DNA from 2 places in the Parashewanella tropica genome. Region 2 is predicted to be linked to the other one. Evidence: predicted binding sites of a transcription regulator. Region 2 holds the regulator's gene; the other holds the start of a gene.
The links. The regulator LexA, encoded in region 2, represses DNA repair genes until DNA is damaged. The targets are predictions, from matches to a motif close to TACTGTATNNNNATACAGTA.
Positions count from the first base shown of each region.

Region 1: a site for LexA is predicted at 2,504-2,523, ahead of E2H97_RS07875 (YebG family protein). Genes of this name have one in related genera too.

Region 1 is NZ_CP037951.1:1,846,193-1,850,398, forward strand. Features, by position in the region: gene E2H97_RS07860 (PqiB family protein) at 1-1,128, opposite strand, end outside; gene E2H97_RS07865 (paraquat-inducible protein A) at 1,115-1,759, opposite strand; gene E2H97_RS07870 (paraquat-inducible protein A) at 1,746-2,384, opposite strand; gene E2H97_RS07875 (YebG family protein) at 2,534-2,809, shown strand; gene E2H97_RS07880 (GAF domain-containing protein) at 2,836-3,294, shown strand; gene proQ (RNA chaperone ProQ) at 3,545-4,206, shown strand, end outside.
Region 2 is NZ_CP037951.1:4,097,996-4,102,201, reverse strand. Features, by position in the region: partial or broken gene coxB (cytochrome c oxidase subunit II) at 1-949, opposite strand, end outside; gene E2H97_RS18210 (cell division inhibitor SulA) at 1,571-2,044, opposite strand; gene lexA (transcriptional repressor LexA) at 2,041-2,658, opposite strand; gene E2H97_RS18200 (TonB-dependent receptor) at 2,912-4,206, shown strand, end outside.

The sequences.
Region 1 (4,206 bases), 2.0 Mb from region 2:
GATCGAAGTTAATAAAGTATATTCTTTCTTACTTGCTCCTTTCCCTGGGAAAAATTGAACAACAGGACCTGTGATTAGTCGTTCTGGGTGTTTGAATTCAGAAAGTGATAACTTTGCTCCCGCAAGCCAAAACTTAGCACTTGCCGTTAACAGGTTTGCATATTGATAATGAATGCGAGCATCTAATTCAACGCCTTTATCTGTAACTCGCTTATTATTGATTTGACCTATAGATACACCACGATAAACAATCATGCTTCCTTTGTTTAAGCCATGTGAGTTATCACTGGTCAAAATAAATGATTGACCACCAAGTGCTTCTTCTTTTGAATCAAAAAGATTATAAATTTGTCCTGATTCAGCTAACAGGCTGTCTTTAGGTGAGCTAAAAGTAATGCCGCCCTCTATCAATGAAGCGAGGCTTTCTGCTTCCAGTTTTACACCAGCAAGAGAAGCATCAACTTTTACCCCAGAAATATTCCAAAATTTTGAATCTTGTTTGATTAAATTCGTAAAACGCTTTTGAATAAATACGCTAATAGCAACTCTATCCGCATTATCTAGACGGTAGCTCACTACTTTGCCGACAGGGATTTGGCGATAAAAAATGTGGGCACCGATATCAATTGAACCTAAATCGTCAGCGTATAAGGTTAACAACATGCCTTCACTGGCTGGCATTTGAGGTGGTGCTTCAGGCACTGCTTCAAAATCGGTTCTTTTCTCACCTTCACCTGGCTTTAAGGCAATATAGTTTCCTGAAAATAACGTATCTAATCCTTCGATTTTTGTGATACTCGCTTTAGGGCTAACTAACCAGAATTGGGTTTTATCTTTTAAGAATGGTTGTCCACGATAATTCATATTGACCGTAACGATGACACCTTTCTGTTTATCATCGATGGCAATATCAGTAACGTTACCTACATTAACCCCTTGGTATTTAACCAGTGTTTTTCCTATTTGGATCCCTGTAGCATTTGGAAAATGAATGGTGATTTCTTCACCCGCATCTTTTATCCCCTTAGCAAGGAGCCAAATACCCAGTAATAAGGCGACAACGGGTAGAAGCCATACAGGTGAAAATAATTTCTTTTTAACTATTTTAGGTGATTCAGTCTGAGTCATGATTGCTTTCCAATCGATCCCAAAGGAGTCGTGTGTCTAATACTTTTGCAGCTAATTGAGTGAATAAAATCACTAATGCAAAAGGAGTTGCTGCTATTCCAGGTTTTGCGTCTAATAACTGCCCCATATTGACGAGTGCAACTGTGAGTGAAATCACGCACAAATCAAGCATAGACCAGCGGCCAATCCATTCTATGATATGGAAACCCTTCATTAGAAATCGTTTCGATAATGGTAAGTTAAAGCTTATGGCGGACAAGTAAGTCGCTAAGCCAATAATTTTTAACCAAGGAACGAGAATACTTGCGATAAATAATATGATTGCAATAGGGATCATACCTAAATGTATGGTATGTAAAATCCCAGAAAAAATCGTATCGTGAGTTTCTTTACCTTGTTTGGTAATAATACTAATGGGGTAAATATTTGCAGGTATGAGTAGAATCGCTGCTGTGATCAAAAGAGCCCAAGCTTTTTGTAAACTGGACTTGTCACGAACAGCAAGCTCATTTTCACAACGAGGACATTTTTCAAGTTCATTAGAGCAAACCATTTGACATTTAGGGCAGCTTAATAGGTTTAAATGGCTGCCTTGAGTCATTGATTCGTATGTTGACTTATTGGAATTCATGTAACTGCTCCCACATATAGTCAATATTGTATTCTCGCTGTAAAAAAAGCATCAATATAAAAAGCATCACATAACAAAATGTGCCAATACCCAGATAAATATCAGCAAAGTCGCCCAAGTTAAAGGCGGTTACAAACATACTGATAACGTAAATTTCAGGCATGGAAAATTGTTTAATTAAAGTATGTTTTTTCAGAATAGATCGAAAATATTTACGCATTCTCGGCTTATGAAGACCGTACTTAACAATTAAAACTTGAAGCAAAATTGAAAGTAACAATGCTCCTGGCGCAATAATCGCTCCAAGAGCCACAGCCACTCCAACGATGTAAAAACCTTGTTCAATTACGGCGTATGCCCCTTCCCAAACTGTCGATGTTCGGATACTTCCGAAGAAATGTAACTCAAGAACAGGATACAAATTAGCTGGGACGAATAAAATAAGTGCGGTGATACAAAGGGCTAAAACACCATTAATTGTACAAAAAGGTTCGGAATATAACGCACTATGGCACCGAGGGCAGAGGGCTCTTACATTTGAAGGTAAGGCGCGACGAGTTACTGCAAGATCGCAAGATTTACACAAAATAACTGATTGCGGCTTAGGAGTAGCAGAATTGCTCACCAATCGTTGTCCAATAAAATCCAAAGTTCCAATGGCTTAATAATAACAAAGTTTTATCATAATGATCTAACAACTTCTCTTTCAAAGGTTGCAATAATCTTAAGCTTTTGCGACTCTATTACTGTTCATAAATACAGTGTGAGGAAATCATGGCGGTAATAACTCAATTTGTAGTGGTTAGAGAAGGTGTAGAAAAGATGACGTTTACAACAAAAAAAGAAGCTGATGCATACGACAAAATGTTGGATATCGCAGATAGTCTAGTCCCTTTTCTTGAAAAGTCTGAAGTTGAGATCGAAGAAAAACAGCTTGAAGATATGGCTTACTATTTAGCTTCTAATAAAGATGATTTACTATCCCTACTTAAAGGTGGTGTTACAAATAAATCACCTGCGAAAAAAGCCGAAAAGAAACAAGCGGCATAATTAAATCAATTTCAATAGAGAGCGCTATGAAGTCAGAGTTCTACGATATCCTGAACCGCCAAGTTTTGGCTTTGTTTGAAGGTGAGACTAATCAGATTGCCGCTATGGCAAATTTTTCCGCACTACTTAACGAACATCTTGAAACCATTAATTGGGTAGGATTTTACCTCAAAGAAAATCAACAGCTAGTACTGGGGCCATTTCAAGGGAAAGTGGCTTGTGTCAGAATTCCTATGGGACGAGGTGTTTGTGGGACGGCTGCTGAACAAAATACCACTCAACGTATCGATGACGTTCATCAATTTGAAGGTCATATCGCCTGTGATTCAGCCAGTAATTCAGAGATTGTTATCCCGTTTCGTCATGGAAAAGAGGTTATTGGAGTTTTAGATATTGATAGTCCAGTCTTTTCGCGGTTTGATGAAGATGACCAGAAAGGCCTAGAATTGCTGCTTTCAAGTTTAGAAACTTGCCTATTTGGATAAAAAGTGGGCGCAATTTAATAAAACATAGTCGCAATTGTTCAGATGCACCTTATAATAGGCGGCTTGCTTGTGGTTGATTGTTATATTTACTCCAAGCAAACTGAGTAATTAATTTTGTACTTTATGGTTATATCAATGTTGATTGAATCGTAAGCGTAAAGTTGATTGAGCATAAGCTTTAAGATAAACGACCTCAGCCGATTTACATTGATAAAATGCGGCTCATGTCCTTGTAAACGTGGAAGTTATAATGGAATCAACAGATAAGTTGACCGACACAAATGCCATTTTGGCTTATTTATATGAGACTTTTCCTCAGTGTTTTATTGCTGAAGGTGAAGCAAAACCATTAAAAATTGGTTTATTTCAAGATTTAGCTGAAAAACTGGCGGAAGAGTCAAAAATCAGCAAGACTCAATTAAGAGTTGCATTACGTCGTTATACCAGCAGCTGGCGTTACCTAAAAAGCATCAAAAAAGGTGCTGTTCGAGTAGACCTTGAAGGTAATGCATGTGGAGAATTAGAAGAGCAGCACATTGAACATGCGCAGCAAACTCTAAAAGAAAGCCAAGAGCGTGCGAAAGAAAGACGTAAACAGCGTGAAGCAAAAGCAGCTGAGCAACGTGGTGATAGAGCTGATAAAAAAGCATCACCTAGAAATAACACCAAACGCCCGAGAAAAGATCGTAACTTTAAGCAAGTTCAATCTAAATCGAATCGCCCAGCCAAAAAAGCTGAGCCAGCGGTTAACTTAGTTCAGGCGGAACTAAGCCAACTTGCAAAAGAACAACGTGTCAATGTTAAGTTAGGGAAGTCTCCAGTAAAAGGAACCATTTCTGACATTAATAAAGATGATGTGACTGTTCATCTTGACAGCGGCCTAAGCGTAAAAGTGAAAGCCGAACATATTTT
Region 2 (4,206 bases):
CTGCTGGACCTAAGACATATTCAGCGCCCTTTAATGCGGGGAATACCCCTGGAATACCTAAGCCTGTTGGCTGGTGGCATGCCGCACAGTGGGCGAGAAATATTTTTTCGCCTTTTTTGTAGAGTTCGTCTTTAGTGAGGGTTTTAGATAAAGCCGCTTTCGCTTTTGCTGCGGCTTGGAGTTGCGCTTGCTTTTGCGAGGCCAGCCATGTATCAAATTCTGGCCCTTCAACGGCTTTCACTACAATAGGCATAAAACCGTGGTCTTTACCGCATAATTCGGTACATTGACCTCGGTAAGTCCCCGGTTTGTCGATTCTAGCCCAAGCTTCATTGATAAAACCGGGAATAGCATCTTTTTTCACCGCAAACGCAGGCATCCACCACGAGTGGATCACATCGTCAGAGGTCATTAAGAAACGAATTTTACGGTCTGTGGGGAGAACTAATGGCTTATCGACTTCAAGTAAGTAGTGTTCTTGCTTGGCTTGCTTATTTTCGATTTGATCTCTGGGGGTGGCAAGGACACTGTAAAAGCCCACGCCTTTATCAAAATAGTCGTAATGCCATTTCCACTGTGAGCCAGTGATTTTAATCGTGAGGTCGGAGTTACTGGGATCCTCCATCGCCAATAAGGTTTTGGTTGCAGGGATCGCCATGGCAATCAAAATCACAAATGGAATGATGGTCCATAAGATTTCGACTTTGGTACTTTCATGGAAATTGGCGGCAACAGCGCCTTTGGATTTGCGATGCATGATCATGGCGTAGATCATCACGCCAAAGACAATCACCCCGATAACGCAGCAGATATAAAAAATAGTCATGTGCAGGTGATAAACTTCGTGGCTTATCCCTGTCACCCCTTGGGTCATATTCAGGCGCATCGACTCGGCCCAAACTGGCTGCACCATCAGTGCGCCCAACAAACAATACAACACTCGCTTCACTTGACGTCTCCTTTGCTAAACAAAGAAGAGTTACACAGTATCCCACAGCCCTATGCGAACTCTCCGGTTCCCAAAAGCTTGATGATATCTAAGAGCGTAGTGGTTAATTTCCAACAACTCCGAGGTGAGACGATATGACGTGTCTATTCCGGTACGACAATGGTAATGCTATTTCATACTGCTTTGGTGTTTCCACTTTGGCGCTTAACAGCGAATCAAATAGTACGACAGCTTTTCACTGGGACATTTCAACCTAATTCAGCGGATTTAATTTTCTGCCTTACTTTAAGCAAAGCATTCATATTGAATTTTGCTAGGTTTTTATGTCTTTCTTTTAATTAAAACAATTAAATGATAATAAATTGTTAATTTATTATTCAGGTTACCATACTTGGTGCTTACCGATTGATCAAGTTAAGGTTTTTGAAATTTTGCTTAAATTCAGACTAGAAGTGATGAAAAAATAATTGCAGTGACAATGAGAAATAGAAACTATGGAATGTTAGGAAGTCGCTGATAGGTTTATCTCTATAAAGAAGAGCTGCTGCTTCTCAGGCAAAGGTCATTAACTTCAGACCGATGCCGTAATAATTGAAGTTCGCCTCAAATACTACAGAAACCTTAGTGCGCGTAAGCCGTCATGGTTGACGTTTTGTGCATAGAGCTTGATATATCGGCTTCAGTTTCGAAAATAATGCCCATGGCGCGAGCACTTTTAGTGATCAACTGTAAGCGGCGCTTATCTTTCATGTCTAAGCTTGAGGTCCAACAAATCGCGGCGCTGCTGGTGCCTGAAGTCAGTGCCTTCTCCATTGCCCATAAGGTTTCGACTTCGTCTTTGGTATGAACCAAGAGTACTTTGTTTATGGCTATCCCTGCTTTTGCCAAAATCGTTTTGTAGTCATTGCTAGGCGGATTGATCAGTACTATCCAGCGCCCTTGATGGCTCAACTGAGCCAGTTGTGGACTAAGGGTTTGAAGTTCAGTGAGCCCATAAGACTGAGTTTGCACAGTGTTAATGGCTTGAGGCTGCCAAACATTATCACTTTGCCAAAGTCCAGGATGGTGTTGTGTTCCTATTGATTGCATACTCATAACCATTCTCCATTGCGTATCACACCGACTGCTAAACCTTCGATTTCACACTGCTCATAGGTTAAATCAACTTCTATAGGGGCATACTCTTCATTTTCTGCATGTAGGTAAACGACATTTCCCTTTTGTTCAAAACGCTTAACAGTCACTTCGTCTTCTAAGCGCGCTACAACGACTTGTCCATTGTTGGCTTGTTGCTGCTTATGTACCGCTAATAAGTCACCTTCTAAGATACCAATGTCTTTCATGCTGTCACCACGAACTCGCAGTAAAAAGTCGGCAGCAGGTTTAAATAGATGAGCATCAACTTGATAATGCTGCTCAACATGTTCTTGAGCGAGAATAGGCGCACCAGCGGCGACTTGACCAATTAAAGGTAGCCCTGTTTCTTGTTCAGTAACTTCTTGTGTTAGACGAATACCACGTGACGTTCCCGGCATGATCTCAATGTAACCCTTTTTGGCTAGGGCTTTTAAATGCTCTTCGGCAGCATTGGCACTTCGGAATCCAAGGCGGCGAGCAATTTCTGCGCGTGTCGGTGGCATGCCCGTTTCGGAAATATTACTTTTGATCAGCTCTAAAATTTCAGCTTGTCTTGGAGTCAGTGGTCTCATCGTAATGCCTGTTTGTCTATACAGTGTTACTGGTATTATATACAGTAATTACTGTAGCGCAAGAGTTAATCAATTAAGCATGGAACTCAAGAAGTTAAAATTTAACCGCTACAATCTAGCTCATTGTTTTTTATTGACTTAAAAACCTTGCGTTTTAAGTAGACATACCTCAATGTCGTTGATTGTTCTATATGTATTATTTATCATATTTAATGCTGTATCTTATAAAAATAAACATATATGGACATTGATAATGAAAACAAAACTGACTCCCACAGTGGTGGCAAGTTCTTTGTCACTGATTTTTGGTTCTCAATTGGCACTTGCAAATACGCCTACCGACAATCAATCTAATGAAGATGTTGAAAAAATCATCGTTACTGGGCTTCGTTCTAGTATCGTAAGTTCGATTTCACAGAAGAAAGATTCAAGTGAAGTGTCGGATGTGATCACCGCAGAAGACATTGGTAAATTCCCTGACATTAACGTTGCAGAGTCTTTGCAGCGTATTCCTGGGATTCAAATCACCCGTTCTCGTGGTGAAGCCTCTGGCATTGCCATTCGTGGTTTGGATGAAGTGGCAACCTTACTGAACGGCCGTAACTACTTTGGTGGTTCTTCGGATGTGAGTATCAACCGTTTCGCCAGCTTTGAAGATATTCCTGCTGAGCTGGTGGGCTCGGTGAAAGTGTATAAATCCATTTCAGCGGATTTGATTGAGGGCGGTATTGGTGGCGTAGTGGATATTCAACGTACTGATGCATTGAGCCTCGATGGTTTTACTTTTGCTGGTAGCGTTAAATCTCATTACAGTGAGCTTTCAAAAAAGTGGTCACCACGCGGCTCGATTGTTACGGGGAATGTTTGGGATTTAGACGGTGAAGATGAAAAGCTGGGGGTGATCCTTGGTGTTTCTTACTTAGAGCGTACCTTCCGTGAAGATCAAGTTCGCGTTTCCAAGTTTTCCAACATTACAGGTGACTTCCCGAGTGGCAAAGCGCCAGAAGGCGCTAAAGCAATTAAGTCTCTGAACTCTTCACCAGCGTGGGGTGATCGTGAGCGTAAAGTGTATTCCCTTGGTGTGGATTACGCGTTAGATGCTGATACCAAGTTTTATTTTGATGGTGGTTACACCGATTATACCTCTGTGCAAAAGCGTCAAGAGTATGTATGGGGTTTTAACGCTGCCAACATTATTGATGCCGACTTTACAGGCGTGAATGCTAAAAAGCCTTATGCAAAGAGCGTTAAGTTCAGTGATATGACGTTTGATGTACTGAGCATGATTGATGATCGTTATACCAAAACCTATGATGCCGCTGTCGGATTTGAAACCAAGTTTGATAATTGGGCGATCAGCACAGAAGCAAGTTATATCGATACCGACAATGAAACGGCGTTTCGTAACTCAAGGATCCGTGATAACTGGGACAAATTACCAGTAACCGTTAATCAAGGTGGTTTCCCTAACCAACCGCCAGCTGTCGACTTCGGTGACTTTAATGTGGCGGATAAAGGCAACTTTAATATGGTGCAGTGGCGTCACTT